3 regions of the Peribacillus sp. NPDC096448 genome follow, and region 1 is predicted to be linked to each of the others. Evidence: predicted binding sites of a transcription regulator. Region 1 holds the regulator's gene; each other region holds the start of a gene.
The links. Region 1 encodes Rex, which represses fermentation and respiration genes when NADH is low (regulators of the CRP and FNR family bind a similar motif). Its sites were predicted from a motif close to TTGTGAAATATTTCACAA; they were not measured.

Region 1 (10,741 bases):
GGTCATATCTATGCTAATCGGCTTATTCAGGAGATCGAATATCCTGCGCTTTCTTTAGTCGTTTCGGGAGGGCATACGGAGTTGGTGCTTTTAGAAGAACCTGGTTCTTTCAAGGTGATCGGGGAGACGAGGGATGATGCCGCAGGAGAGGCGTATGATAAAGTGGCTCGAACCTTGGGTCTCCCTTATCCTGGCGGGCCTCATATCGATAGGCTTGCACAAATTGGCTCACCATCTTTGAAACTGCCTAGGGCATGGTTGGATGGAGGCTATGACTTTTCCTTCAGCGGCTTGAAATCAGCGGTAATCAACACTTTGCATAATGCAGAACAGCGCGGGGAAAAAATTGAACCTAAAGATTTAGCAGCTAGTTTCCAAGCAAGCGTGATAGAAGTGCTTGTAATGAAAACTGTGAAGGCTGCAAAGGAATATAATGTGAAACAGGTATTGCTTGCTGGAGGAGTTGCGGCAAATAAAGGCCTTAGGGAAGCATTAACGGAAGCTTTTAAGGATTTACCTATGGATATATCCATTCCGCCCCTCTATCTTTGTACCGACAATGCTGCCATGATCGGTGCTGCTGGCAGTGTCATGTTTGAAAAGGGGAAGCGATCTGGTTTGGATTTGAACGGAAATCCTGGATTGGATATAGAAGCATTTTAATTGACGAGAAGACAGGATCCCTCACTTCGGCATCCTGTCTTTTTATCGTGTTAATAAAATAATAGAATATTCTGTGGATAAAGTTTTTTTGATAATCATACTGCATGTGTATAAATCGTTGTTTTTGTGGATAAGTGGATATGTTTCTGTGGGTAATGTGCATAACTCGAATTAATGGCTTATGAACGGTAAGTGTTTTGTTAACAAGTTTGTGGATAACTTTCAAGAGACAATTTGATTGGAAAAGAAAAAGACCGAGTCAATTGACTCGGTCTTTTTTCATTCTTCCAGTTCAGTCCATTCTTCGAGAAGCTGGTCCAAACTTTCTTGTGCATGATCAAGCTTTGTTTGGACTTCCATTACTTTTTCATGGTCCTGAAAAACATTTGGATCACAAAGGAGGTCATTATATTCGTTTATTTCGGTTTCAAGAAGCTCCATGGCTGCCTCGATTTCCTCAATGCGCCGTTTTCGCTGGCGTTCAGCTTTTTTTGCTTCTTTATCAATTTTGTAATTTGTTTTTTCTACAGCCGCATCTAAAGTTTTAGCCTGATCCTGCTGTTCAAGTGCTTGGATTTCCGCTTGCTCCTGCTTCTTCTCCAGATAGTAATCATAATCACCGAGGAATTCTTCGTTGCCGTCCTTGGAGAGCTCTATCACTTTCGTTGCTATCCGATTTATGAAATAGCGGTCATGTGAGACGAAAAGAATAGTTCCCGGATAATCGATCAATGCGTTTTCAAGCACCAATTTACTATCGAGGTCCAAGTGGTTCGTTGGTTCATCGAGAATTAAAAAATTCCCTTTTTGCATCATCATTTTGGCTAGAGCAAGACGAGCCTTTTCGCCCCCGCTTAGTGTGGAAACGGTTTTCAAAACATCGTCCCCGCTAAATAGGAAATTACCGAGTACGGTGCGAATGTCCTTTTCCGGTTTGAGGGGATAGTCGTCCCATAATTCATTGAGTACGCGTTTATTGGAAACAAGGTTAGCCTGTTCTTGATCGTAGTAGCTGACTTCTACGTTCGTTCCAAAACGGTAATCCCCAGAAAGTGCAGGCAGCTTGGAAATGATCGTTTTCAATAAAGTTGATTTTCCAACTCCATTTGGGCCGACAAGAGCTATGCTCTCTCCTTTTGTCATCCGGGAATTTATATTCTTCGATACCGTTTCCCCTTCGTATCCGATAGCCAGGTCCTGAAGGTGGAGTACTTCATTTCCGCTTTGCCTTTCAATCTGGAAAGAAAAATTCGCGGATTTTTCATCACCTTGCGGCTTGTCCAACACATCCATCTTTTCGAGCTGTTTACGTCTGCTTTGTGCTCTTTTCGTGGTGGAAGCCCTTGTGATATTACGTTGGACAAAGTCACGAAGCTTTTCGATTTCCCCTTGCTGTTTCTCGAACAGTTTCATGTCCCTCTCATAATCTTCCGCTTTTCCCTCTAGATAAGAACTATAATTACCATGGTATTTTTTCATGTTATTCCGGGAAATTTCATATACCAGGTTTACTACTTTATCTAAAAAATAGCGGTCATGGGAAACAATGAGGACAGCTCCCTGGTAGCTTTGTAAATATTGTTCAAGCCAAGAGAGGGTTTCGATATCCAAATGGTTCGTCGGCTCATCCAGAATCAATATATCCGGTTTCCTTAAAAGCAGCTTTCCTAATGCAAGCCTTGTTTTTTGCCCGCCGCTTAAAGTGGAAATTGGGGTAGAATAGTCAAAGTCGGCAAACTGAAGTCCATGCAATACGGAACGGATATCCGCTTCATATTGATAACCGCCCTTCTCTTTGAATGCCACCATCAAAGTGTCGTATTCATTCAGCACTTTTTGGTAAATTGTTTCGTTTTCAAAGATGTCAGGTCTGGCCATATCAGCCTCAAGGCGGCGCAGTTCCTTTTCCTGCTCTATAAGATCAGTGAATACAGTCAGCATCTCATCCCAAATGGTCAGTTCGGATTCCAATCCCGTATCCTGGGCCATATAGCCGATGGTGACGCCTTTTGGTTTGATTATTTCACCGCCATCATGCGAAATCTGCCCGGCTATGATTTTTAGTAAAGTGGATTTGCCGGCGCCATTTCGGCCTACAAGTGCAATTCGATCTTTATTTTGAACTTCGAGCTTCATATTTGATAAAATAAGTTCAGCTCCATAATATTTCGATAGTTGATTGATTTGTAATAAAATCATAGATTTCACCTCAATTGATTATTGTTAGTGTAACGTATTTTAGTTATTATCGGCAACAGCTTGGTTCCAAGCTAAAAGAAAAGCTGTTACATAAAGTGGAATAATAGTGTATGATTTAGGAGGGGTTACTTAAATGGGAGACTTAACGCATTTTAATGAACAGGGCAGGGCCAAAATGGTCGATGTGAGTGCAAAGCCTGAAACAACCCGGACGGCAGTGGCTCAATCGAGCATTTTATTGAATGATGAAATATATGAATTGGTCACGAACCATAAAATGAAAAAAGGTGATGTACTGGCTGTTGCACAAGTTGCAGGAATAATGGCCAGCAAAAATACATCCAATATAATTCCGATGTGCCACCCCATTGCTCTGCAAGGGGTCAATATAGCCTTTGATTGGGAAAAAGAAGAACAAGGATATAGGCTTAGGATTGAAACGGAAGCTAAGACAAAAGGGAGTACAGGTGTGGAAATGGAAGCGTTAACAGCTGCATCCGTGACTGCCTTGACTGTTTATGACATGTGTAAGGCCATTGATAAGGGAATGGTGATCGGGCCTACGTTCTTAGTGGAGAAAACAGGCGGAGTGTCTAGTAGCGATTATAAAAGGCAAGTAAAACAACAAACAAATAGAGATTAAGTTGAAAAGCATGTGTGAAGGCGGGGAAGAACAATGAACCATGACCCAAAGATACCGCAGGCAACAGCCAAAAGGTTGCCATTGTATTATCGATTTTTAAAGAACTTACATTCCTCAGGCAAACAAAGAGTTTCCTCGGCAGAGCTAAGCGAAGCTGTAAAAGTGGATTCTGCTACCATTCGCCGTGATTTTTCCTACTTTGGCGCGCTTGGGAAAAAAGGCTACGGCTACAATGTCAATTATTTATTATCCTTCTTCAGAAAAACACTAGATCAAGATGAATTGACCAAAGTCGCTTTAATTGGAGTAGGAAATTTAGGAACCGCTTTTTTAAATTACAATTTCATGAAAAATAATAATACAAAAATTGAAATGGCTTTCGAAGTTTCTGAAGAAAAGGTCGGCAAGCGAATAGCTGATGTGCCCATCTATCATATGGATCAAATCGATACACTATTGCAGGAAAATAATATTACTGCGGCTATATTGACAGTGCCTGCACAGGTAGCCCAGACGATAACCGATCGTCTAGTCAAAGCTGACATAAAAGGAATATTGAATTTCACACCTGCACGGCTGACCGTGCCTCCATCCATAAGGGTCCATCATATTGACCTTGCGGTGGAGCTTCAGTCGCTCATCTACTTCCTGAAACATTATCCTGTAGTGGAAGAAGCCGCATTGGAGGAATGAAAAAACGCTGCATCATTGCAGCGTTTTTTTATTTTTTCTTATTTTTTTGTGCGGCTTTAATCTTAAAGTGCAGCATGATCATTCGTAATCCCGAACCAAAGTCAAGAGTCGCAATAAGGACAAGTATGTAGGCAAAGAGTCCCCATCCTGAAGAATTGACGGTTTGAATCGCGATAGCGGTAAAAAGGGCTCCTAAGCCTGCATAGATGATGCCCATGAATAAGGGTGATTGACGTTTCATAATAAACCTCCGATGAAGGCCTGTGCAGTATCCAGCATCTTCTCTATATCCTCCCGATATACCACTTGAAGGATGATAACAAGCGTGTTCATCGCAATATGAGCGCTCATGGATACGAGAATGCGGCCTGTTTTCGCATAAAGGAAAGCAAAAGTGAAGCCCATTGCCGTATATAAAAGAAGATGTTCAAATTCACCATGCGCCAAGCCGAAAATAACTGAGCTGATTAAAGCTGAAATAAAGAAGTTAAAGCGTTTATGAAGTGATCCGAAAATGATTTTCCGGAAAATTAATTCTTCCAATATAGGTCCAATTACTGAAGTGACGAAAATGACCATGGGGACTTTGTAAATGAGTGAAATGAGTTGCTGCGTATTTTCAGATTCAGACTCCACCCCAAGCATTTGTTCAATGCTTCCGGCAATGCTTTGCGCAAAAAGAGCCATGAACACTCCTGCAATTGCCCATAATATGGACATGGAAACGGAAGTTTGGTTTCTCGTGTCCAACTTTTCCCTCATATCTTTTCTCATTAAAAAAAGAATCAAGAATAAAGCTGCGAGAAAACTGAAAACTATCCAGTATGCTGCAGATTTCACTTCGAGTTCATCAGCCGGCATTCCGGTATAAGACCCGATCAGCATGAAAATGGGTACTCCGACAATACTGGATAATTGCATGGCAATATAAGTGATGATGACGAACCAATATTCTTTTTTCAAAAATGAAAACTCCTTTTATAGTCACCCATTCCAACGTTACTGATATGGGGACAATCTATAAACGCATACTCCAAAATGGTATCAAAAATTGAGGCAGAACACCACTTAAAGGTACCCCTAACATTACATTTAAATTACTATGTTAAGGAAATCATTATCCTAAAGTAGTTTACCCGTAATTTATCAGAAATTAATAAAAAATTTTCAATAAGATACTTGCAAAAAAGGCTCGGTTTATTTAATATTATAAATGTGTTAGCACTCGATGATGAAGAGTGCTAATAATCATGAAACAAATTATCAAGAGAATATGAGGAGGTTGTTTCACTTGTTAAAACCATTAGGTGATCGCGTTATTATTGAACTAGTTCAAACTGAAGAAAAAACTGCAAGCGGTATTGTTCTTCCTGATACTGCTAAAGAAAAGCCGCAAGAAGGTAAGGTAGTAGCAGTTGGTACTGGCCGTGTCCTTGAAAATGGCGAACGTGTTGCTTTAGAGGTTGCCCAAGGCGATCTAATTATCTTCTCAAAATATGCAGGTACTGAAGTTAAATACGAAGACACTGAATACTTAATTTTACGTGAAAGCGACATTCTAGCTGTTATCGGCTAATTATACATCATACTTAACTGAACGAAAAATTTTCTTAAAATTTTAGGGAGGTACTTATAAATGGCTAAAGAAATTAAATTTAGTGAAGAAGCTCGCCGCTCCATGCTTCGCGGTGTGGACGCACTTGCAGATGCAGTTAAAGTAACGCTTGGACCAAAAGGTCGTAACGTGGTTCTTGAGAAAAAATTCGGTTCACCGCTAATCACAAATGACGGTGTGACGATCGCTAAAGAAATCGAATTGGAAGATGCATTCGAAAACATGGGTGCGAAATTGGTTGCTGAAGTAGCAAGCAAAACAAACGACGTAGCTGGTGACGGTACAACTACTGCAACGGTTCTTGCACAAGCGATGATCCGTGAAGGTCTTAAAAACGTAACAGCTGGTGCTAACCCAATGGGTATCCGTAAAGGAATCGAGAAAGCGGTCAATTCAGCAATTGCAGAATTGAAAGCCATTTCCAAACCTGTTGAAAACAAAGAATCAATCGCACAAGTTGCTGCCATCTCTTCAGCTGATGAAGAAGTGGGCCAACTGATTGCAGAAGCAATGGAGCGCGTTGGTAACGACGGCGTCATCACAATCGAAGAGTCTAAAGGTTTCACAACTGAATTGGACGTAGTAGAAGGTATGCAATTCGACCGTGGATATGCTTCTCCATACATGGTTACTGACTCAGATAAAATGGAAGCTGTCCTTGAGAATCCATATATCTTGATCACAGATAAAAAAATTACGAATATCCAAGAAATCCTTCCTGTACTTGAGCAAGTTGTACAACAAGGAAAACCGCTATTATTGATTGCTGAAGATGTAGAAGGCGAAGCGCTTGCAACTCTTGTTGTAAACAAACTTCGTGGAACATTCAACGCTGTTGCTGTTAAGGCTCCTGGATTCGGTGACCGTCGTAAAGCAATGCTTGAAGACATCGCAGCCCTTACAGGCGGCGAAGTAATCACTGAAGAAATCGGACTTGATCTTAAATCTGCAACAATCGATTCATTAGGCCGTGCGTCTAAAGTGGTTGTTACAAAAGAAAATACAACAATCGTTGAAGGTTCTGGAGATACAGCTCAAATTCAAGCTCGTGTAAACCAAATCCGTGTTCAATTAGAAGAAACAACTTCTGAATTCGACCGTGAAAAATTACAAGAACGCCTTGCTAAATTAGCTGGTGGTGTAGCGGTAATCAAAGTCGGTGCAGCTACTGAAACAGAATTGAAAGAACGTAAACTTCGTATTGAAGATGCATTGAACTCCACTCGTGCCGCTGTTGAAGAAGGTATCGTAGCCGGTGGTGGTACAGCACTTCTAAACGTATACAATAAAATCGCTGAAATTCAAGCGGAAGGCGACGTAGCAACAGGCGTGAAAATCGTTCTTCGTGCCATCGAAGAGCCTGTTCGTCAAATCGCTCACAATGCTGGTCTTGAAGGCTCTGTAATCGTAGAGCGCCTTAAAGGCGAAGCAGTAGGCACTGGCTTCAACGCAGCTACTGGACAATGGGTGAACATGATCGAATCCGGTATCGTCGATCCTACTAAAGTAACTCGTTCAGCTCTACAAAACGCTGGTTCTGTAGCAGCTATGTTCTTAACAACAGAAGCTGTCGTTGCTGACAAACCAGAACCTGCAGGCGCTGGCGGCATGGGCATGCCTGACATGGGCGGCATGGGCGGCATGGGCGGCATGATGTAATCATCGCTTAAATCCCTTAATGTAGGGGTTTAACGAGAGATTCAGTCATGAATGCTCACCTAACATGTTAATATTTTTAAAGTTGAAGGCCTCCCACAGTTTACTGTGGGAGGCCTTTTCTTTGTTGTCAGTAAAAACAAAAGCTTTTCAGGAAAACTTTACACTTCATTTACTGACAATCATGGTGCAATTGGAATTGAGTTCTTAATCGTTGGAAAGATAAACGAACTAATTTATTCGCGGGAATTTGAAGACTACAGAAAAATGTATTTGAAAAAATCAGTTGAGAATGATGTTGCGAGAAGAATTTCTCTTCATTACTCTTTTATATTGTTTACTGGAAAGGTGCTAAATGACCTTTTTAATCGTGAAGGATTAGATGTGGATTTAAACGCTCTTGAGGCACTTTTCTACAATATATCAAATGAGAACAAGGCGGTTGGTAGGCCTTTATTAGAGCTGAAACAGTTACTTGAAGATTATGAACCTACACAACTATTAGTGCTGCTAAATTAATAGTATATTACAAAGGAATCGTCAATCCTACAAAGGAGAACATGATGCCTTCGTATTACTTAAATTCCATGTGGCCATATTTAATTTTCCCTCCTGATAAATCGTAATAATTACGATTTAAAATCAATTATTAACTCATTTTAAACTTTCTAAACGACTCAATTCCCTAAATATCGAGTAATTATCTTCAGTAGAGCTAAAACCTTGAAAGGCTGTGTTAACCAACTTGATTTTTTGATGCCTGGAAGTTGACCTTTATGTGCTAACTCCCGAAAGGCGATTCTAGACATCTTAAACTTTCTTAAATATCCTCTAGGTCTTCATGTAATCTCACAACAATTATACAATCGAGTAGGGGATGAGTCTTTTAATTCTTTTCTCAAGTCAAGCATAATTTGAAACCATTCTTGGCGATGCTTCCCTTTTACCTTCAATTTCTTTGCCACGTCTTTTTCTCCTTTCTCATTTAAATATTTATATGACCGTTTAAAACGTAATCATTACAATTTGTGTGATGTTATTTTAACCCTTTTTTAAGCCATGTGCAAATAATAAAAGATAAGCAAAAGTTAATGTCCCAAGGACATACTATTTTCCTCTAAATTACTCAATGTTTTCTGTAGGGTGCAGTGATCTAATCCATCCCCGATAAACACTAGTATATTGTTCACCTTTAAACCTGATTTTGTATGAAAAGGCATGCCATAAGCATATTGGAAGAGAAACGTTTCCGGTTTACCTTTAAAACGGATATACCCTTTAATTCGATAAATAGACTCAGGCATTGTTCTTAAGAAGTCATCAAATAATTTCTCGTTAATAGGATAAGAGAAGGTATGAACGTAAGTCTTGATATGCAGGTGATCAATAGCATGTGTTCTCTCATGTTCATCTTGTCCTTTTCTTTCAACAAATTGGATCGTATTCAAGTTGATGTTGGCAAATTTCGTCAGAATAATCTTACCAGTTGGATTAATCATGTATAATTCATTTTCAATAATTCTTTGGCTTTCATCTGAAATTCGATCAATTTTATTCAATACGATGGTATCAGCATGTTTTACTTGCTCCGTAATTAGCTTTCGAAGAGTAATCTTTAATTTATGGCGATCCATCCAGCAGGCAGCATCTAAAAGAGTAATAATCGATTGTATCCTTACCCTCTCAGCTAGGAAAGGAGATAAACAAGCATCTAATACTTCAACTGGATGGGCAACCCCAGTCGTTTCAATGTAAATCGCATCCAATTCAAACTGATTAAGAAGTTCGGATAATTGGACTTCGAGTTTATCTGATAGTGTGCAGCAAATACAGCCATTTAGTAATTCTTTTATAGGAATGTTTTCTGGAATCGCGTCTGAATCTATAGAGACTTGTCCCATTTCATTCATAATTACAGCCACTTTCCTATTATTTACTTGTTCCTCTTTCATAATATTTTGAAGTAGAGTCGTTTTTCCTGCACCTAGAAAACCTGCTAGAATATAAATCTCCACACTTCTCATTGAAATCATCCTTTCAACTATTAATTAAATGTGTCGTAACAAAATCTAATTTTTTTTCATCTTGATGAGTAAAAAAATATTTATTAATCTTGCATAAAAAGTAATGATTACGATTTATAATTATAAAGTGAATGTAGGGTTTCTACAAGGTAGGTGTGCCACAAATCATCTAAGGATAAGAGGTTTATGCTAAGTTCATATGAATTAAAAAAGTCGAATAGTCTGTCATCGTAAACATACATGGGCTATTAATAAAGTGAACATCAAGATTTAAATTTCTAACAAACTTTTTTGACACTGTAGTCCATCTATCGTTTTAAACGATGGATTTTTTTATTTCCTTATTTTAAAAATAAACTTGTTCTTTTTTTAAATAAGTGGTAAATTGTCAATGGTCAAAAAACAAATCGTAATTATTACGATTTGCAGTGAAAAGAAGTACAATTGTTTGGATTAATAGAAAAGGGGAGAAAAAATGAATCTATATAAAGTAAAAGCAATATTAGTAGCCTTGGCTTGTTTTACAGTCATGGTGGGATGTAGTAATAAAGAAGATGTGACCTTAAATCAAAAGGAAAAAGCTTCGGCACCTGACGAAAAACTACATATTGTCACGACCTTTTATTCTATGAATGAATTTACTAAAAACATTACAAAAGATAAGGCTCAAGTTGATCTCTTGATTCCTTCAAATATTGAGCCGCATGATTGGGAGCCTACTCCTAAAGATATGGTAACTATTCAAAAAGCAGATCTTCTTGTTTATAACAGTCCTTTTATGGAAACATGGATCTCTTCTATCCAAGAAAGTTTGGATAAAGATCAACCACTGTCTATAGAAGCGAGTGAGGGAATCCCTTTAATGAAAGGATCCGAAGAGGAGTCAGATCACAATGACGAGGAATCAGACCATCATGATGAAGACCACGAGCAGTTAGATCCGCACGTATGGTTAAGTCCAGTACTTGCTCAAAAGGAAGTTCAAACGATCACTGATGCTATAGTAAAACAAGATCCGGAAAACAAGGACTATTATGAAAGCAATAGTAAAGATTATATCCAACAACTAAAGGAGCTAGATGAACTTTACCGAACAACACTACAAAATGCTTCGAGTAAGGAAATGATTACACAACATGCTGCTTTTGGATATTTAGCAAAAGAGTATGGTCTTACTCAGGTTCCCATTGCGGGATTGTCTCCATCAGAAGATCCAAGTCCAGCAAAACTTGCTGAACTCAAGGAATT
Region 2 (10,741 bases), on a different contig from region 1:
ACGGATCCAAAGCAGAAGAGGGGGCGGCAACGGATACAAAAAGTAAAGAAGTAAGCAAGGATTCGGATAGTACATTAAGTAAATCTCAGGCGGAGAAGCTTGTGAAGGATTACGTGGATATGGAAAACTTTTCGCATTTGCAAATCGAATATGATCATGATGCCGAAAAGGGAGATTATATTTTTCATGTTTTCGAGGTAGATGAACCTAGTCAGAAAAGCGGCCACAAAACCACTTGGGGCTGGTATGGCGTGAATAAGGAGACCAAAGAAGTTTATGAAGTCATGTAAGGATAACTGAATGGTCGAATTGAAGGCCCCGGTTGTGGCCTTTTTATTTTGTTGCGCGACAAAATGCAGGATTCGATAAAAATTTATAATTTTTTTAAAAAGGTAGCCTATTTCTTTATTTCTTAAGAATTTTTTAATATTTCCTGTTTATGATTGAGCCAAGTAAAGGACAAACATAGGAGGGATAAAGATGGAGAATTATAATGGTGAGGAGCAAGTCAGAGTCAATGCAGAACGGAAAAAGGGTAAGTCTCTTTGGTTAACTAGCCTTGTTTCCGGAACGGTTGCTTCTATGGTTACATCGTCTGTATTTCTATTTGGCGGAGACTTTATAGATCAAGGGAAAAGTTCAGTGAATGAGTCAACCGAAACGGCAGGTGTACAGCAAACGGACAGTGTTGAAAAGGATAAAAGTGTCACGGCGGAAAAGTTATCGACAAGTACGGATTCAAATGATAGGGCAGAGATGGTCGAATCAGCATCCAAATCGATTGTAGGGGTCGTGAATTTACAGGAGATGCAAAACCAGTACCCGTACCAGCGGCAAAGCACGGAGAGCGAAACGGTTGAGAGCGGAACCGGCTCAGGGGTCATTTATAAAAAGGCTGATGGAAAAGCCTATATCATCACGAACAATCATGTTATTGAAGGAGCTAAGGAAGTCGAAATTTCATTGTATGATGGACAAAAGGCAACGGCAGCTGTTGTCGGGGCTGATGCTTTGACGGATTTAGCGGTTTTGACAATTGATGCCTCGAAAGCACCGGAAGGAATTAAATTCGGGAATTCTGATAGCATGCGTCCAGGTGAAGAAGTATTGGCAATTGGCAACCCACTTGGACTTGATTTTTCACGATCGGTTACACAAGGAATCGTCAGTGCGACCGGACGCACCATTTCAGTCGATACCTCGGATGGGGAGTGGGCACTTGATGTCCTTCAAACAGATGCAGCGATCAACCCTGGAAATAGCGGTGGTGCATTGATCAACACCGCTGGGGAAGTGATCGGCATAAACAGTCTGAAGATTTCCGAAAACGGTGTGGAAGGCTTGGGGTTTGCCATACCAAGTAATGATGTGATTCCGATTGTTACGGAACTGATTGAAAATGGAAAGATCGCGCGCCCGTATTTAGGAGTAAGTTTGGCCAGTATAGAAGAACTGCCGCAATATTACATTCAAAATGTTCCAGAAGCTGCAGAATCCGGCGTAATGGTGACGAGTATAGAAGCGGGCTCGGCTGCGGCGAACGGAGGGCTTAAGCAACAGGATATCATTGTTGAGATTGATGGAACGAAAATAAATACTGCCGCGGCATTAAGGAAATACTTATATACTGATAAGAAAATCGGCGATAAAGTAAAAATTAAAGTATATCGAGGTACTGAAGAGAAAACGGTAACGATAACCTTACAAAAACCATGAAAAATGGTAGGCCCCTGATTATTCATCAGGGGCCTAAGTTTGTGGACAAAAAAGGGTTCTATCTAAATTCAAAGTTGATTGAACGGAGGGTACGAGAGTCCTGCGGGAATAGCGAGTGCCTGGAGTGAAAAACAACGCTCAAATTGTACAACCCCCTATTTAATAGTATACAAAAGGGTTACTAGCGGAAAAATAGATAGTGTATTTGCACTGTTCTACAAATTATTCATATAGTCTTGAATACCTAAAAGTGAATGGTGGCGCCTTCTATTTGTCAAGGTTTTCATCGTGGATATGTTAAAAAATAGAAAAGATTTGACAAATTTGTGAAATGTCATAAAATAGAAAGAAAGGGGATGAAATTATGGAAGCTAATCAGAAGATGTTAGATGCAGTGAAATGGGTATCGGGCACAGGTTGTGTAATCGGAATTATTATTTTTGCTTTAAGCTTTTTTGTAAGCGATTACAATAAGGATTATATATTTACCGTTGTTGGAATCGCCATCACACTAAGCGCAGCTGCCATTTTTCTAGTTGGTATATTTTTTGTCCTGACAGAAGAAATGGTAATGAATACACATAAAGGTGAAAGAATTGAACCGGAAACGACTAAAATCATAAAAATGAAATCAAAGACTAAAACTCATACAAAAAGAAGTACGGAATTCAGTAACTAAAACCAGGAATATAGCGTAATAAACTGGCTTACTATCATCAGATTCACCAACATGTTTGAACAAAACCAGCTGTTTTGTTTATCAGGGAGCCAATTTGATTCCAAACATTGAATGCGCTTTCATATCATTTGTATCGATAAATTTTAATTCAATACAATACACGGCACTCGTTATGTATCAAAAAATATTTCAAGCAACCCTTTGTATTAATCGGAATACATAAGATGTGCTTGGATATTCAAACCAAACTGCCCGAATGCAGAAATACCTTTACATTTCGATAACCACGAGAAAAGGACATTTTTAAAAAGTCCTTTTTTTGTGGTTTTTTTATTGCACTTTTACTTGAAGATACAAAAGGGAAGATTTTGGGCTCCAATGGCGGGGTTGATTGAACCACCAAATGTAAGAAACCAATTACACACCCGGTGTTTCCTTATATATATATAATATTTGACCAATGTTGGATCATAAGAGTATTAAAACATGAATACAACATCGTTTCCAATGCGGCTACCAATTATCAACTTCCATGGACAAGTATGAAAAAACCGTTTTAAATCATGTTTTCCAACGATAAATACATACTTGACAGGATAGGTAATATAATTCATATTCTTGAGGGGGGTTGAGGCAATATACACGGTGAATATAATGTGAAATTTTTATTTCATTATATTAGAGTAATATTAAACGGATAGTGGATCGGTAAAAAATACAATCATGTACTGATAAGTGAATTTCCATAGGTATGTTATTAAACAATTATTATATTTCATTTGCTGAAGATTTTCGAACATTTCAGTTCATTTACCATCTTCTTACTGCTCTTTAATGAACTTTATGTGACAGATGTCACTTTGTATTGTCTTTTTTTTGACTTGGGATTAATATTGGTATGTCGGGGTTTGTGAACATGGTAACACTTTGTCCGAATAATTACCAATTGGAATTTTATTATGTAAGAAAGGGGTAGTACTATGAAAATAAAATGGGCTCTATTAACTATACTTTTTACTATTGCCACTGTGCTAACCGGTTGCGATAACCCATTAATGGTCTTGGACCCTAAAGGGCCAGTAGCTGCAACACAAGCAGATGTTATTATGATTTCGATATGGACAATGGCCTTTGTCGTCCTTGTCGTTATGGTACTGTATATCTTCATGATAATGAAATATCGTGCTTCCAAACAACGTGATGATTATGAACCGCCTCATATTGAAGGAAGTAAAGTTCTTGAAATAATTTGGGTTGCGATCCCAATTTTAATCGTCGCTTTCCTATCCGTTGTTACTGTTAAAACTACAAATGAAGTTGAGGCAACACCTAAAGGATACGGAGATCAAGAACCTTTAATCATTTACGCTTCATCTTCCAACTGGAAGTGGCATTTTAGTTATCCGGAAGAAGATATCGAAACAGTCAACTATCTGTTTTTACCTACTAACCGACCAATTGAATTTAAACTTTACTCATTCGGTCCAATCTCAAGTTTCTGGATTCCGCAACTTGGAGGACAAAAATACGCGATGTCGGACATGGTTAATACGTTGCACTTAGCAGCTGATGTACCAGGAGAGTATATGGGTCGAAATTCAAACTTCAGTGGTTCAGGTTTTGCTCAGCAAACGTTCAACGTTAATGTACTGTCTCCAGAAGATTACGATAAGTGGGTAGATGAAATTAAAGCTACTGCTAAACCGATTACTGAGGAAAAATTCAATGAATTATTAAAACCTGGTCATGTGGGACAATCCACTTACACTGGAACTCACTTAGAGTTTTCACCAGCTCCTGAAGGGGAAAATGCTGGTCATGACCACGGATCTTCTGATACTGAAGAAAATGATTCCAAGGATTCACACGAGGAACATTCAGAACACAGCAACATGAATCATGATCACTAAGAATTAATTTCGTTCGATAAAACAACTAGGTTTACAAGATAAGGAATATTTTCCTGAAAGGAGTCACAAAAGTATGGATTACTTTGATCGATTTGCCGTACCTCATCCAAGTCCTGCGATTTATGCATCCATGGTTGCCATTGGTTTAACCATGATCGCGGTTGTTGCCGGAATTACCTATTTTAAAAAATGGGGTTACTTATGGCGTGAGTGGTTAACAACGGTTGACCATAAACGTATTGGTATCATGTACATCTTGGCAGCACTGCTTATGCTCTTCCGTGGTGGCGTCGATGCACTTATGATGCGTGCTCAAACGGCTATTCCAGATAACGGTCTTTTGGATGGACAGCATTATAATGAGGTATTTACAACACACGGGGTCGTCATGATCCTATTCATGGCTATGCCATTCATCATTGGGTTAATGAACATTGTTACACCATTACAAATTGGAGCGCGTGACGTAGCATTCCCACGTCTGAACGCAGTAAGCTTCTGGTTATTCTTCATGGGGGCAATGCTATTTAACATCTCTTTCGTAGTCGGTGGTTCTCCTGATGCAGGTTGGACATCTTACTTCCCGCTGGCAAGTAACGATTTCAGTGAATCAGTAGGTTCGAACTATTACGCGATTGCTATTCAAATAGCTGGTATCGGTACATTACTGACTGGTATCAACTTTATCGTAACAATCTTGAAAATGAGAGCACCTGGCATGAACTTAATGAAAATGCCAATGTTCACATGGTCTATTTTGATCACAAACTTCATCATCGTTTTCGCTTTCCCTGTATTGACAGTGGCACTTGCGTTGATGACAATGGATCGTCTATTCGGAACTCAATTCTTTACGATGGCCAATGGCGGTAGCGATATGCTTTGGGCGAACTTGTTCTGGGTTTGGGGACATCCTGAAGTTTATATAGTAATTCTTCCAGCTTTCGGTATTTACAGTGAAATCATTTCGACATTTGCACGTCGTAACCTGTACGGGTATAATTCGATGGTTATCTCCATGGTAGCTATTTCTACTCTATCTTTCATTGTATGGGCTCACCATTTCTATACAATGGGTCACGGTGCAATGGTTAATGGTATCTTCTCGATTACCACGATGGCAATTGCCGTCCCAACTGGTGTTAAGATTTTCAACTGGTTGTTCACACTTTGGAAAGGTAAAATCGTATTTACCGTTCCAATGCTATACTCTTTAGCTTTCATTCCGATTTTCACGCTCGGTGGGGTAACAGGGGTAATGCTTGCAATGGCAAGTGCTGACTACCAATACCATAATACAATGTTCTTAGTAGCTCACTTCCACTACGTTTTAATCCCTGGTACTGTATTTGCCGTACTTGCTGGTTTCACGTACTGGTGGCCAAAAATGTTCGGTTTCATGTTGAGCGAAAAAATTGGGAAATGGTCGTTCTGGTTCATTACAATCGGCTTTAATGTAACATTCTTCCCGATGTTCATCACTGGTTTAGATGGGCAGGCACGTCGTATGTATACGTACTCTGAATCAACAGGGTATGGTCCATTGAATATGCTCTCTTTCGTTGGAGCGATTGGCTTGGCAATAGGTTTTGCACTTATTGTGTACAATATCTATTGGAGCACACGTTATGCGTCAAGAAATATTTCAAACGATCCATGGGATGCGCGTTCTCTAGAGTGGGCTACACATACACCAATCCCTGAATATAACTTTGCAATTGTGCCAACAGTTGATTCTACAGAAGCATTCTGGGATGCAAAGAAAAAAGGCTTTAAATTATTTGGCGGTAAAGTAGAAAAGATCCATATGCCAAATAACAGTGGTGTGCCGTTTATCATGAGCTGTATCTTCTTCGTTTGGGGCTTTGCGATGGTATTCAGCATGTGGATCATTGCAATCATTGCAACGATCGGTATCTTTGCTTGTATGATTCACCGTTCATTCGAAAAAGATCACGGACGTTATATCTCTGTTGAAGAGATCGAAGAAACTGAAAATAAATTGCGAGGTGCTAAGTAATGAAAATAGATAACTCGCTGCCACTAGAATATAGCACGGAAGAAAATCGCTTAAAGATTTTTGGATTCTGGATTTTCCTAGGAGCAGAAATAGCTCTTTTCGCTACACTGTTCGCAACTTACTTTGTATTAGTTGATGGAACTGGAAATGGTCCAACAGGGGAACATCTTTTTAAACTCCCAACCCTGATGTTTCAAACAATCTTTCTTTTAACCAGTAGTTTTACCATTGGTCTTGGAATCAATGCAATGAGACTTGGAAGGCAGAAAGCAACGATTGGTTTCTTCATCATTACCCTTATTCTTGGTTTAGGCTTCTTGGGAGTCGAAATTTATGAATTCGTGGAGTATGTACATGAAGGGGCAACCATTCAAACAAGTGCTTTCTTATCTAGTTTGTTTACATTACTAGGTACGCATGGAGCTCACGTTACACTTGGTTTATTCTGGGGAACCTTCATCATCATGCAGATCAAAAAGCGCGGTATGACTCCAGAAACAACAAACAAGGCTTTCATCTTTTCACTTTACTGGCATTTCTTAGACGTTGTCTGGATCTTCATCTTCAGTTTCGTCTACCTGAAAGGAATGATGTAATATGAAAGAATTATTCCCACGGGGCCAAGTTATGGGATTTGCCTTTTCACTAGTCCTGACTTTGGTCGCACTATCAGTTATTATGTTTGATCTCTCACTGAAAATGGCTATGATCATCCTTCTTGTTACAGCTTTCATGCAAGCTGCACTTCAATTAGTAATGTTCATGCACGCAGGTGAGTCTGAAGATAAAGCATCGATTTATACAAACGTTTATTACGGATTGTTCGTTGCATTGGTTACAATTTTCGGTACAATGCTAACAATGATTTGGGGATATCAATAATCGATTCCGGAAAAGCTGGGCGTCTTGATGACGCCCAGTTTTTTTGTATTTTAATTCTTATACCGGTCTATCCATTTCATTCATGGAAGTTTGTTAAGTAGGATGTGGCTGAAATCATATTGTTTAGTATAACCATTTCATGAAATTATATTTATAATCGGGAAATTCTCACTTTAGAAGCGTGCCCGTGCATTTAAGTGCAATGTTCTACTAAAGTCTAAACGTTAATAGAACGGACACATCTCTAAGAAAAACTGTCAGCCCTTTTGATATAATGAGCCATGTAAGAATTAATTTATAAATGTAGCGGAGATGATGAATTAACATTGCCGGTTTTGATTTTGACAATTATCTTAAGTTTGTTAAAAATATTGGTTTCCTGTCTTCCAACAGATGCAGTTAATTGGATTATCAGCAAATTTAAAATACACTCAGAAATTATTGATGGGAATGCAATCGTAACCTTTGACGGGAAACATTTGGAAGGTGAAGAAAAAATTCAAGTTATTAATTATTTTAATAACGCTAGATTTTTGAAGAAAAATCATATATTCCCAGGGAACGAGCAATTGTTTTTACATCCAGAGAACAGTGGGACTCCATTAGTCATTGATACTAAAAGAGGCAAAAAGGATGTTAGGTTATTAATTTTTATTTACAACGATCGCGTGGATGTAGTTAAACTGTACAAGAAGAAGGTCATTTCTTATAGTCTGTTTTCCGATAGCCTCCAAGAACGTTCCATGCCATTAATAAGAAATTTAGTTTAAAAGAACATTAAAGAGACGGTCCTTAAAAAGACCGTCTTTTTTTATAAGTCTTTTAATATATAATCCCATTTCAATTAGATATTTTTTTCATTATAAAAATTCTAGTATACAAACTGACATCTTAATTTTAGTGTCTTTTGAAAAAAACAATTAAAAGTGTTTTTTAAGTAGGAGGGAATTGCTGCAAGAGGGTTTTTAATAGTGCATATGAAAAGTATTTTGGATAGTATTTAAGGTAATAAAAAAGCAGGTATCTATTGCGATGCCTGCTTTTTTATGCTTTCCATTGTTTTTCAACTTGATGAAGGGCTTGTTGTAAAATTACTTCATGATCAGTACCCGGTTTAGTAAGGACGTTAGTTTGATAAGATTTTCCTTGGAAATCAACTGTTACTGTAACTTTTACCATTATGCATCTTTCCTTTCCTAATTCAGAATTAAATGAGGGGTTGTACCTATTTCTTTTATACCCATGGCAGAAGGATAATCAAACATTTCAAAAGCAGTAAAATTTGAAAGAATTAATATTCAAAATTATCTGATATTTTTAGGGTGGTGTCAACACTTTTTTTTGACCTACCCTATTTTCCGGTTAAACCAAAAACGACCTGGCTTGTATACTGACAGCCAGGTTGTTTTATTAAACGAACTATATAATCATATTTTAGTTAAAATAATACCGATTAATGCTGCAAGGACACCGGCAATTTGATAGGTTTTTAGTTTTTCCTTGAATATATAACATCCAGCGAATACGACAACCAAACAGTTCAGGCTGACGACAGGGAAAATGATGCTTGCGATCCCGGTGTTCAACGCAAAGAAATAACATCCATAGCCTATCATGCTTAAAAACCCTACTAAGGAACCGATTTTGACTTCCGTTAGCTTTATTTTTTCTTTTTTAAAGGCTAGAGCCGAAAGAAGATAAAGCATTCCGCCTCCATACATTGATACAAGGATATCAAGGGAGTTTAAATGAAGACGTGTTGATGTCGTCATAAGAATGCCGAGCACACCAAAAGATAAGATGGAGAGTAATGTGTGCATCATCCAAGGGGCATATTGATGATTACCTTTTGCGTTAGGTGTATATTGGATGACTAATGTAGCGATAAACATGCAGACGATTCCACTCCACTGCAAGGAAGAAATATGTTCGTGAAAAATTAAAGCTGCACAGAGAATGGGGAATATTGCATTCGCTGCGATTAATGGAGATGTCAAGCTTGCCGGCCCTTTTTCAAAGGCGCTTGCCATCTGGATGTTACCATTAGCGTTCAGTACCCCAATAGCTGCACCAAGCATGATGGATAGCCAGTTCAGCTGCAAACCGTCCGTGAATACTCCATAAAAAATGGACAAAATAAAAGCTGAAAAATAAAAGAAAAATTGGATATGTATCTTGGAATAGCCTTTTCCGCTGCTCCATTTAAAAATGCTGTTATTGATTCCGAAACATAAACTCGTGATGAGTGCTGCAAAAATCCACATTGACTTAATCTCTTCCTTCATGTAGGATAAACTTCTTCTACATTTTAAGCTGAATGCCTTCAGGAATCAAACCAAATTTAAAATGTATGATTGACAGATTAGATTTTTTTTTCTATATTAACTATGACAATTTTAAAATATTTCCCGATAAACGGGAGAGGTTCATAGCATCACCCTCTTAAAAAAACTATGGCTTTGATATTTTTCGCGAATCAACCATATCTTTGAGGAGATATGGTTTTTGTTATATAGAGGCCCATTTTATGAATCTCCCTGAAACGTGGGATTAGGAGGACTTTTCATGTCTGGAAGAAAAGAAGAAGAATTAAAAAAAGATATTACACTGCTTGGGAATCAAGGAACAAAATATACATTCGATTATGCTCCTGAAATCCTTGAGTCATTCGATAACAAGCATCCGAACCGGGATTACTTCGTCAAATTCAATTGCCCGGAATTCACTAGCTTATGTCCGATCACGGGCCAGCCGGACTTTGCTACCATTTACATCAGCTATATTCCCAGTGTGAAAATGGTGGAAAGCAAGTCTTTGAAACTTTATTTATTCAGCTTCCGCAATCATGGTGATTTCCATGAAGATTGCATGAACATCATCATGAATGATTTAATCGAATTGATGGATCCTAAATATATTGAAGTCTGGGGCAAGTTTACACCTAGGGGCGGAATTTCCATCGACCCTTACACGAATTATGGGAAACCAGGTACGAAGTATGAGGAAATGGCGAATTACCGCTTGATGAACCATGACTTATACCCGGAAACCGTGGATAATCGCTAAAGACTGGGAGAGACAATGGGCATATGCCCGTTGTCTTTTTTAAATTTTTAGCTAATCTCGATCAGTGGTTCTGTTGTTTTGTCTTTTTTAAAAAGACAAATGTCCTCCTATAATGGAATTTTCGCTTGATTGTTTCGAGAAAAAGCGTAATAATAGGGAGAGTTAATTTTGACAGAATATTTACGAAAATAGGGGATGTCGAGATGAAAGTTGCAAAGTTTGGTGGAAGTTCACTTGCGTCAGGTGAACAGTTGAGGAAGGTATTCGAAATTGTTGTTTCTGATCCGGAGAGGAAGATTGTGGTCGTTTCGGCTCCGGGAAAACGCAATTCCGATGATATAAAGGTGACGGATTTATTGATTGAAGCTGCGGAACAGCAGCTGCGCGGGGATAACGGTGAGCATTTGATAGAAGATGTCGTATCCCGCTATGCGAGCATTGCTGAAGAGTTGGATATATCCGAGAGTG
Region 3 (10,741 bases), on a different contig from region 1:
TCCTTGAAAAACCACCTTTTTATAAACACTATCCAATTCATCAAAAGTTGTAATAGATTTCGTTGTTCCATCACCAAGGAAATCTCCAACAGAAAATAACTCAACTCCTGATATTTTCAGCTGGGTCGAAAGGACCGAGCCTTGGTATCCGTTGCATTTCATCTTACAAATATGCTTTGCCAGCACTTCACCTTGTTCATATAGAGGTTTAACCAATCCATAAACAATTCCTTGATGTTCAGCACATTCACCAACTGCATAAATATTTGGGACGCTGGTTTCCAAATAGTCGTTTACAATAATCGCACGATTTGTATCAATTCCGCTTTCTTTGGCCAACTGAATATTCGGTCTGACTCCAGCAGCCATTACGACTAAATCTGCTTCCAGCTCCGTTCCATCTTTAAAACGGACGCGCTCTACACGCCCGGTACCGATTAACTCCTGTGTTTCTTTTTTTAAAAGAAAGTTCATTCCCTGGTTTTCCAACTCTTTTTGCAGCAAAAGCGATGCCGTTGAATCAAGCTGCCTTTCCATTAAATAGTCAGCAATATGAACGACATGCACTTCCATACCAAGGTTTAACAGCCCTCTCGCTGCTTCTAAACCTAACAAACCTCCTCCGATGACGACTGCTTTTTTATGTTTGCGTGAAGTTTCAATCATCTTTTGGCAATCTTCAATCGTCCGAAATGCAATGACGCCTTCTTTATCAACACCTGTAACAGGAAGAATAAACGGAACAGAACCTGTGGCAATTATCAGCTTATCGTAGTAAACTTCCCGTTCTTTGTCTGTTATTATCTTCCTGGTCTCTTTATCGATTTTTATAACCGTTTCCCCTGTGAACAATTGGATATTATTCTTCGTATACCAGTTTCGGTCATTTATTGTAATGTCTTCAAAAGTGGTGTTGCCTTGAAGCACAGTCGACAATAAGATTCGGTTATAGTTAACGTGTGGTTCACTTCCGAAAATAGTAATCTCAAATGCAGTCGGATCCTTACTTATAATCGACTCAACACAGCGTAGTCCCGCCATTCCGTTCCCTACTAAAACCAGTTTTTGTTTATACATTTTATCCCCCCAAACAAGTACTGTAACAAGCCAAACTAAGTAAATAAAGTTCTAGATCTTAACTGAATTCTTTCCGAGTACCCACGTTTTTCTCCATGAAAGCTGGGCTAGGCCCAGGATAAGCAACGCCACGATTCCAACTGCGGAAAATACTAAAAATCCTGTAGCATATGTGCCAGTAATCTGTTTCAACGTACCTAGTATGTTTGGAACCAAGAATCCGCCAACACCTCCGGCAGCTCCTACAATCCCTGTGATAAAACCTATTTCTTTAGAAAACCGCTGTGGAACTAACTGAAAGACAGCTCCGTTACCCATACCGAGAAATAGCATTCCGATGAACAGAAGGATCGTAACGGCAGTAAGAGAAAAAAGAAAACTAATTCCAAACATACATATTGTGAGTCCGATAAATAAAAACATAAGCAGTTTAACTCCACCTATTTTATCGGCAATAAATCCTCCGACGGGACGAAAGAAACTTCCGGCGATGACACATAATGTAACAAATTCCCCTGCCCTTATTCGTGTTAACCCATACTCATCAACAAAAAAGATGCTTAAAAAGCTAGTAAACCCAACAAAGCCCCCAAAAGTCACACTGTAAAGAATGCAGAAATACCAAGTGTCCGTTATTTTAAATACGTTGAAATATTCCTTAAGTGGTTTTGCCGGCGGTTGAGATGGCGCGTCTTTTGCGATGAAAATATAAATGATAAACACGATGGTTAAAGGAATCAAAGCTAATCCCATAACATTATGCCAGCCAAGAGATTCAGCAATACGGGGCCCGAACAATGTCGCAAAAAGAGTTCCGCTGTTTCCGGCACCTGCAATGCCCATCGCAAGACCCTGCAAATGCGGGGGATACCAGCGACTAGCCATCGGAAGTGCTGCAGCAAAACTTGCACCTGCCACTCCTAGCAAAATTCCAATTAAATAAAGCTCTGCTAAACTTTCTCCGAATAACCATCCCCAAAAAAGCGGAATCATCGTAACAAGCATCCCGCCGATCGCGGTTTTCCGCGGGCCGATGCGATCAGTCAAAAAACCAAGGACGATTCGAAAAAACGAGCCTCCCAAAATCGGAATAGCCACAATCAAGCCTTTTTCAGCCGGGGAAAGTCCGAAATCCTTTGTAATATAGACACCGAGCGCACCTAATAATACCCAAATCATAAAACTGATATCAAAATAAAGGAATGAAGCTAATAATGACGGAGCATGACCGCTTTTTTTCAATTCAGATATTTTCATTTTTCATCTCTCCAATACTTTATTAATTGAATATTCGTTTATTTTACTCTTATATAAGTAAGATTTCTTTGTTTATGTAAGAAAACATCACACACTTTTTTATAAGTTATTAAATGTGAATCCTTTAAAGTAGTTATTGGACAAAATTTAATAAATTCATTTCCTTTTTCTTATATAAATCGAACGATATTGTGGTTTACTTAGGTGATGTAAAATTACAAGCTTGTTTAACTTTTCAGATATGGCAGGAGAAATTCAAAAAGATAACACCCATACCATTTTGGAAGATTCTCCATAAAAAAATAGAGAAGCCTAATGCTTAAGCTTCTCTTCCAGACTGTAGATAAACCTGACAATAATTAGTTCGTTTACAGTTTTAATATTTGTCCGTTAATTTCCACTCCAGGCACTCTCTTTCCGCGGGCGGTCCGGGGCCGCGGCGCCATTGCACCTGCAGGGTCTCGAACATCCGCTTCAATCAACTTCTTTTTAACATTAGGCTGTTTTCACATACTTTGTTGCTATTTACCAAGTAGTGCGGTGTGGTTGATTTCCCCTCCAGATGCTCGCTTTCCGCGGGGCGGGCGGTGAGCCTCCTCGGCGTAAACGCCTGTGGGGTCTCACCTGTCCCGCTGCTCCCGCAGGAGTCTCACACTTCCGCTCCAATCAACCTTAAATAGTTTCGTTTTAAAAACAACAATCTTTACGAAAAGAGCCTAACATTAAAATAGAACTTCTTTTGCCTACAGTCTTTTTTGTTTAAAATAGAAGGAATAAAACTTGAGGTGATATCTATTCAGCGAGAACACCTTTAAATGATGACTGCCTCTTCTTGCGGGTTCTTCCCACGGCACGAAACAAGGACCTCCTTCATATGATGTGTTATGAACGGCCATGAGATATTTATTAATTTGATTATATCCGGGGAAAGGTTGGGTGCAATAATATGAAGCAATATCCATTTCAGAACATCCCGTTTCAAAACCTTCAGAAAAAAAATATGTCATTTGAAGAGGTATTCGTTCATATTGTTGAGTTTATGGAATTAAATCCTTCCGGTAACTATCAATTAATGGTCGGGACAGATTCGCAAGTACATAAAAAACATACGGTCTTTATTACAGGTATCGTGATACGGCAGGTCGGAAATGGTGTATGGGGTTGTATAAGAAAAGTGATGATCCCTAGAAGGATGCTGCATTTACATGAACGTATTTCTCAAGAGTTGTCGTTAACAGAGGAAATCGTATCGCTGTTTACGGAAGAAAGAAAAAATCAGTTAATCGATATAGTCCTGCCTGCTGTATATCAAGGGGCAACGTTCACAATGGAAGGGCACATTGATATCGGGATTGGAAAGCGAAACAAAACTAGTGAGTTTGTAAAAGAAATGGTAGCCAGGATGGAATCCATGGGGGTGCAACCAAAAATCAAACCCGATGCTTTCGTCGCTTCAAGTTATGCCAACCGGTATACAAAACAAGAGTGAATGTATTACAAAACATGTAATTAGCCAATGGAATCAAAACTGGACTTTTTAAGCTGATAGAACAAAATGGTCTGGAGATTTTCAGACTGCAAAGCAAGTACATACAAGCAAAAAACCGGCCTCAGACCGAGACCGGCTTCAACATTTTAAGATATAAGCCGCGATTGCCGTATTCAGTAAGAAAGTTTTAAACCACCACTCCTCAAAGTGGGTGTTTGCAGAAAAAATCCTGTTGTCCAAGTCAGTGACGAGGCATAACATTCCTGTTTCAATATAAAACTCCCTATTACAGCTTAAAGGTTAAAACTTTATTATCATTACGAACAGTGCAGCTTGTATTGTTATGATACCTGAAATCGTCAAATGTTACAATGTTAATAATCACCATATAATAACCTATGGCTTACTAGGTAAAATTAACGCCGAATCAGTCCTTTATAATAACATTCATTAGAATCAAACTATTGATCAAAATAACCGATAAAATCCCCTTTGTCCTTATTTTGCAGATATAATACCGTTTCTTTGTCAGAAATGGTAGGCAGTCCGAATTTTTGATCATACATTTCAATTCCTTTACCTGTGATGATAATCCAATCCCCTTCCTTACCTGCTTGTAACGCCTCCTTGATAGCAAAGGTGCGATCAGGAATAACCTTCCCATTTCCAGCAGAGTAATCGCTAAGCAGTTTATTTAGATTGGATTCCATCACCTCAATTCCCTCCGAATTCAGATCATCCATTGTTAAAATCGAAACATCACTATGTTCCGATGATACTTTAACCATTTCCGCCCTTTTGGTTGTATCTCGTCCACCCCGAAAACCAAAGATATGATAAATCTTTTTGGCCCCGCACTCTTTGGCAGTTTGAAGCATGTGATGAATGGCATCTGCAGTATGTGCATAATCGATGACTATAGTCGGCCCAAATTCTTTCTTATATATTTCAAACCTTCCTGGCACACCGGAAAATCGTTTCAGTGAAGTGAGAATTTCATTTTTTGAAATTGGAAACATCTTCGCTACGGAATACGCAGCTGTTGCGTTATATAAATTATGAAGTCCAGGTAAAGGTAACTCAATTTTCACAAAGTCATGATTCTCATTCAATAAAATAAAGGGGTTCGTTGCAGTATTATAATTGGTGATGGCTAAATCGTAGCGATTGGATTTTCCAAAAACAAAGGCACTGACATTCTTCTCCCATAGGTATTCTTGTAGTTTTCCGCCCCAGAAATCATCTCCATTAATAATCGCAAGGCCATTAGGTTTCAATTTTTCAAAAAGCAGTAATTTTGCAAGGAAATAATCCTCCATCGTACCATGGAAGTCGAGATGGTCATGATACAAATTCGTGAAGACACAGAAATCAAATTCAATTCCTTCTAAACGGTATTGAGCTAATCCATGTGAAGACACTTCCATTATGACAACCATGTCCCTACTTGCAGCCAGCAACGAATTCAATTCCATGGTACCTGGAGTCGTATTATGGGAATCGACTTTGTTTCCATTGATGATATGCTGTATCGTACCAATGACTGAACAGGTTACCCCATTCTCTTCTAAGATTTGCTGAAGCATATAGCTAGTTGTGGTTTTTCCATTTGTGCCCGTAATTCCTATCATTATTTTTTGATTGCTGGGATCTCCATAAAACCTTTTGGCGATTTGCCCTAATGCTTTACGGCTGTTTTCCACTCTTATATAAGGAACTTCCAATCCCTTAATATCGCGATTGCCAATCACAGCTGATGCCCCTAAGCGAATTGCATCATTGATGTAATTATGGCCATCGGACTTATATCCGGTTACGGCAACAAAAAGGAATCCCTTTTTTATTTCTTTAGAGTTATCGGTTACACCTGTGACGGATATATGTTCAACGTCCTTCGGCAAATCCCCGTTTATTGCTTCTTTCAATATGTCTTTAAGGATCATTAACTTTTCTCCTTTTTTCATGTAAGCTATTCACCTGATTTTTTTAGTATTAACCAGTACTCCCAAAATAATTGTCAATCCAGAATTTGTTAGTTGTAATGACAGTAAGAGGAAAAAAGAAGGAAAAGCAGCCAAAATTGGCTGCTTTTCTTATGGCTATAGCTGTATTTGGGTGTTGGCACACCGCAAGATACTTATGATTGAATTTCCAGAGGTTTTGTTTCGCCCTTCTGATTGTACAACGGCAAAATGAAAAACATTCCTATAATAAAAAAGAAAGCGGCGGTTTCGAATATGGCGACGAGTGAAAATTGCTCTTTCAGCACGCCTGCCGCACTCATGGTCAACACCATCGATCCAGTGAATAATGGGCTTAAGATTCCATTGACCCTTCCGATGAATTCGCCCTCGGTCCTCTGCAATATCAATGTATTGATCCCGATTTGGATACAAGGAAGCATTAGCCCGTTAAAGAACTCGGCGGTAAGTGTTATCCAAAGATTTGTTGAAAGCCCCATAACCGCCAATCCAATGGCATTCACAAGCATTCCGAAAGCTAATAATCTTTGAGGTGCCACCTTTTTGGCAAAAATCATTACACCGGCTCCACCTATAATCATACCAAACCCATTCACCATAAATAACCATTGCAGATTTTCCTTAGGCAATTCCAGTTGTTCTGTAACAAGGAATATCGAGAGTGGCTGAATGAAACCCAGTCCGAGTCCAGCTGCCAGAAAACATAAACCAAGCAAACTTAGTTCTTTTTTTCGCAAAACGTAGCTCACACCGCTTTTCATTTCCTGCCATAACGTTGTTTTTGCTGTCCCCTCATTCAGTTTGCGATCTTTCGGAAGAAAGGCGAGTGCGCCAGCTGAAAGTAGAAACGCCAGGCCAGTAATCGCAATCGAGATGTTTATCCCGAAAGATTGGAAGGCAAATGTACCGAGAATCGGACCTAAAACCATAAATACTGCGAAGACGGTCTGATAAACGGACATCCCTGTCTGGATTTGACTTTCTGGCAAATGCATCTTAAATAGCTTCATGCCCGATGGCTGAGAAAATTGAGAAAGTATCGCCGAAATTAAAGTTGCGAAGAATACCATTTTCCAACTGCCGAAGATTAGCGAGATAAGCACAGCAAACACGGATATTGCACTTAAAATATCACACCAAACCATCGTTTTTTTCGGACTCCAGCGGTCAGCAAACGTCCCTCCAATAAATGAAAAAATAAAAATGGGTGCGAATTCTGCTACTGATATCATGGAAATGGCAAAGGCATCTCCATTTGTCTTCTCCATGACGAATAACAAAACGGCAAAATTCCGTACCCATATCCCTATTTGTAAAAACAACCCTGATAAGATAATGGCCCGAAATACTCGATTTTTAAAAATGTTAGGTTCCTTATTATTTAATGTTTCAGATGTGTTATTCGTCAATATAAAAACCTCCTGTGAATTATCTGGACAGGAGGCAGTACAATACAAATTTAAAAAGGCAAAATATCCCTAATCGAAGGAACACAATGATCTTTGTTTGTATTTTAATGTACAGACTAATCCTATCCAGAAAAAAATTCGTTTTAAGCACGCATTTTTTCTTGAAAAATAGGATTAAATGATCATTGTTTAAAGGTCACCCTTCCATTTTTTGTTATTTCCATAATAATTTATTTAATCTGATAAATCAAGCGGGAAATTAATAAAATAAAACTATTTTTCGGGATGAGTTTGTTCAATTTTCTTATATAAAAAAGGACTTCCTTTAAAAGAAAGCCCTTAAATATCCTTAAGCTCCAATGGACTGTCGCTGAATATAGCTTCTGCCCTTTGTTACCGATTATCCCAAGCAAATGTAATCTTCTTTTCAGTTCTCCAATAAACGTTCTTGATTAGGATTTCCCTGTACAAGCAAATGGGAAGATGGCATTAGAATTTTATGCTCATGCAAAGCAGTCATCATTTCAAACCTTACGCTTCTCGATGTTTCAAAGTAATCATCAGGTTTCACAAGTCCCACTATGCATAGTTCATATCCAACATATTTTAGATTCGGGTTTAAATCCGTAATGCCTATGTATCTAAAATCCTCTTCAGGTGTACCATCTTCTAGCCGTAGAAGGCTTTCACCATACTTATCATTACAGATAATACATATATCCTCCAACAGCCGTTTTACCTTTTCAGGGTTTTCTTGGTAACTTACTGTAATGCGTTCAATGATTCGCATCCTCCCTTTATTAAAATTTTGAATCGTCCTGATTTCACTGTGTGGGATGGTCAGCAATTTTCCTGACCATTCCCTGATCTGCATGAACCGGATTCCAATTTCCTCAATCGTCCCGGAACTTGTCCCATTAAAGGTCACAAAATTCCCAACCCGGAATTCGTTATCTGACAGCCTTACAAATCCTAATAAGATATCCTTAAGCATTTGCTGAGCCGCAAATCCGATCACGACGCCTAAAATACCAGCTCCAGCTAAAATTCCTTTTAGGTCGATAAACTGTCCGATCAAATATATAAGGAAAAGCCCGGAAATACCGTACCTAAGAGAAGAACGAGTAACCCCCTGTATTGTTTTTTCGACTTCTTCGTCGAAAAAATTGGATCGTTTAAAGAACCATTCAACCAGTTTATTCAAAATGTAATAAACCGCCAATAGCAGTAAAGCCAATATGAAAAGCCTCAATACTAAAAATTCTTCCAAATAATCCATAGCTCGTTCTGTAAATTCCAAGACATTCATGTTCCCACCTCCATTTTCACGTTTATTCAGAATCGATTAAAATCCAGTCATCATCCTTGCCTATTATCCCTTTATCAAGGATTAATCTCGTTTTAAGACGATAGGAAACCCCTCGCTTATATGGCTCCTTCAATATAGGCAGACAAAAGTTGAAAGGAATTTCATTGATTTCCCCTGAATTTATTTCCCTTGAAGACAAAATGGTGCTCGTTTTAAGGATCTCTTCCATTCCCGTAGAATGAGTATCCATGATCAAATCACATTCAATCCTCCTTATTCTTTGCGCAAGAGTACCACCCTTAATCAAAAAATATCCGTTTATGCATTCACCAGATTTATACGTATTTTTCGGAAGGATTAAATCTATTTGTGCAGAACCTATCCCTAAAAGTAACAAAGATTTTCTAAGTATCAAAGAATACACTCCATTTATTTTTATTTGTTTTTCTATTAAAACCACATGTTTATACATTTCCTTAGGGCTACATAATCCGGACTACAAAAAAACCTTTACCATTTTGGTAAAGGTTTACTAAAAGAAAATAGACCTTTACCAATAGGTAAGGTCTGGCTAACAACAATATGCTGCCAACAACACCGAGAGCAAAGAGCTCCGTAATGACGATATTGTTGTAAAAGCTACTCCCCTTTGGAGAATGTATTCAAGTATATAATTTATAATACGGTAGAATTAGAAAGTTTGTCAAACCTTTATATTTATTTTCGGGCTCTACCCGGGAAAATCGAGTTCTTTGTACATATCTGGATATTAAAGAAAATATAATGAATTAACTTGTCCGGTTATTGAAAGAATGAACTGCTAGGTTTTAAAAAGGCCAGTTGGTGGAATAGGAAGGATGTAACAGCTCCTTCTATTTAACAATCGCTGAACGCTCCTTTCAAAAATAATAAAGTGAACAAACTATGAATATTTAATAAAACCTAAAATTATATTTAAAAATTAACAAGTTTTCTCTTTTACTTATGCTGAACATGTTGTAATATAAATGTAACAATCGTAATATTAATTAAATTTTCGTTACATAAGTATCCTATTAGGGATTGGAGAGATAAGATATGAAAAAATTTTTAGGTATGCTATTATCCATTATCATTTTATTTTTCACATTAAGTGGTCAGGTTACCGCAAAAACGACATCACAGAATTTGTCTGACGCAAATGCATTAAAGATAGCCGATAATGCCAGTAAACATTTTTGGAATGCTTTACATGGGTACAAAACCCATTCATGTTCACAAAAAACTTTTAATTATAAAGGGACAGAGTATTCATACCTTTGCCAAGAGTTTAATACAAAAGATAAATTGACTACCTACTTAGCAGAGACATTTACTAATAATGCAGTTGAAAAAGGGCTGACTAAATATAATTACATTACCCATAAAGGGAAATTAGCCCGTCCAGTCGGAGACGGCTATAGCATGTTAGAGTGGAAAAAAGCAAAAATTAAATTGGTCTATCAAAAACTGAACGTTAGGTCATACAATTTAACTGTACCTACAGTCGATGGTGAGTCAGTAAAAAGAACGGTCACCTTTTATAAGGCCGGATCTACTTGGAAAGTCAATCAGTTCGATGCAGTTCAATAAAACATTGGTTTAAATGTAACGCCTCATATGCTGTATAGTTAGTTAAAAACTATATGACATATGAGGTGTTTTTTTTGCTTTCAGACTTGTATCAGCTCACCTTTCACAAAACATTCAAACAAAAAAACACAGCTAGGATGCTGTGCCTTAACGGATTTTTGCCTTGCGGAAACCTTGATAGGAATCGTAGGCAGCAAAAAAAATGGAGATGAGTATAAGACCCCAGTAAATCGAGTCTTTCCATTCATCGATTGAGAAAAGTGTTCTTTGGTATGCAAGGAATTCCTGGTTCAATAAATCAGGATTACTTATGATGATGATGAAAGTCAGAGTGCTCAACAGCTGGTATATTGCATGAAATAAAGCTAATTTCAGGGTCCATCGTCTTAAAAATAATTTATATATCGCTATGAGCACCCCAATGATAACGATGCAAGAAACCAGCAGCCAATAGGAATTCAATACATCTTGATTAAAAGAAGGTGTCACGAAAATGAGACTGCCATTTCTTTTTTCATAGACACCTAAGAGGTTTGCTGCATTGAAATAAAGGGCTGCGAATACAGAAAGGCCTAACAAACTTGCAAAAACCTCAATCATAGGAACC

Region 2: the regulator Rex is predicted to act here: its motif matches at 3,239-3,256, upstream of qoxA (cytochrome aa3 quinol oxidase subunit II).
Region 3: the regulator Rex is predicted to act here: its motif matches at 2,558-2,575, upstream of ACIQ0C_RS06070 (nitrate/nitrite transporter).

What each region holds. Positions count from the first base shown of each region.
Region 1 is NZ_JBIWEU010000025.1:2,451-13,191, forward strand. Features, by position in the region: gene tsaD (tRNA (adenosine(37)-N6)-threonylcarbamoyltransferase complex transferase subunit TsaD) at 1-663, shown strand, start outside; gene ACIQ0C_RS24465 (ABC transporter ATP-binding protein) at 943-2,862, opposite strand; gene moaC (cyclic pyranopterin monophosphate synthase MoaC) at 2,996-3,505, shown strand; gene ACIQ0C_RS24475 (redox-sensing transcriptional repressor Rex) at 3,539-4,198, shown strand; gene ACIQ0C_RS24480 (YdiK family protein) at 4,227-4,439, opposite strand; gene ACIQ0C_RS24485 (CPBP family intramembrane glutamic endopeptidase) at 4,436-5,161, opposite strand; gene groES (co-chaperone GroES) at 5,490-5,774, shown strand; gene groL (chaperonin GroEL) at 5,835-7,472, shown strand; gene ACIQ0C_RS24500 (hypothetical protein) at 7,578-7,988, shown strand; partial or broken gene rpsN (30S ribosomal protein S14) at 8,210-8,380, opposite strand; gene ACIQ0C_RS24510 (CobW family GTP-binding protein) at 8,558-9,493, opposite strand; gene ACIQ0C_RS24515 (metal ABC transporter substrate-binding protein) at 9,969-10,741, shown strand, end outside.
Region 2 is NZ_JBIWEU010000005.1:202,357-213,097, reverse strand. Features, by position in the region: gene ACIQ0C_RS11200 (hypothetical protein) at 1-290, shown strand, start outside; gene ACIQ0C_RS11195 (S1C family serine protease) at 481-1,716, shown strand; gene ACIQ0C_RS11190 (hypothetical protein) at 2,081-2,395, shown strand; gene qoxA (cytochrome aa3 quinol oxidase subunit II) at 3,376-4,305, shown strand; gene qoxB (cytochrome aa3 quinol oxidase subunit I) at 4,379-6,325, shown strand; gene qoxC (cytochrome aa3 quinol oxidase subunit III) at 6,325-6,921, shown strand; gene qoxD (cytochrome aa3 quinol oxidase subunit IV) at 6,923-7,207, shown strand; gene ACIQ0C_RS11165 (YfmQ family protein) at 7,534-7,977, shown strand; gene ACIQ0C_RS11160 (BA3454 family stress response protein) at 8,252-8,386, opposite strand; gene ACIQ0C_RS11155 (DMT family transporter) at 8,635-9,492, opposite strand; PreQ1 riboswitch class I at 9,623-9,668, shown strand; gene queF (preQ(1) synthase) at 9,773-10,273, shown strand; gene ACIQ0C_RS11145 (aspartate kinase) at 10,477-10,741, shown strand, end outside.
Region 3 is NZ_JBIWEU010000002.1:461,401-472,141, reverse strand. Features, by position in the region: gene nirB (nitrite reductase large subunit NirB) at 1-1,077, opposite strand, end outside; gene ACIQ0C_RS06070 (nitrate/nitrite transporter) at 1,129-2,334, opposite strand; gene ACIQ0C_RS06065 (ribonuclease H-like YkuK family protein) at 3,281-3,823, shown strand; RNA gene ssrS (6S RNA) at 3,975-4,161, opposite strand; gene ACIQ0C_RS06055 (UDP-N-acetylmuramoyl-L-alanyl-D-glutamate--2,6-diaminopimelate ligase) at 4,285-5,787, opposite strand; gene ACIQ0C_RS06050 (MFS transporter) at 5,961-7,169, opposite strand; gene ACIQ0C_RS06045 (mechanosensitive ion channel family protein) at 7,642-8,523, opposite strand; gene ACIQ0C_RS06040 (sporulation protein) at 8,546-8,938, opposite strand; gene ACIQ0C_RS06035 (IseA DL-endopeptidase inhibitor family protein) at 9,601-10,134, shown strand; gene ACIQ0C_RS06030 (HAAS signaling domain-containing protein) at 10,282-10,741, opposite strand, start outside.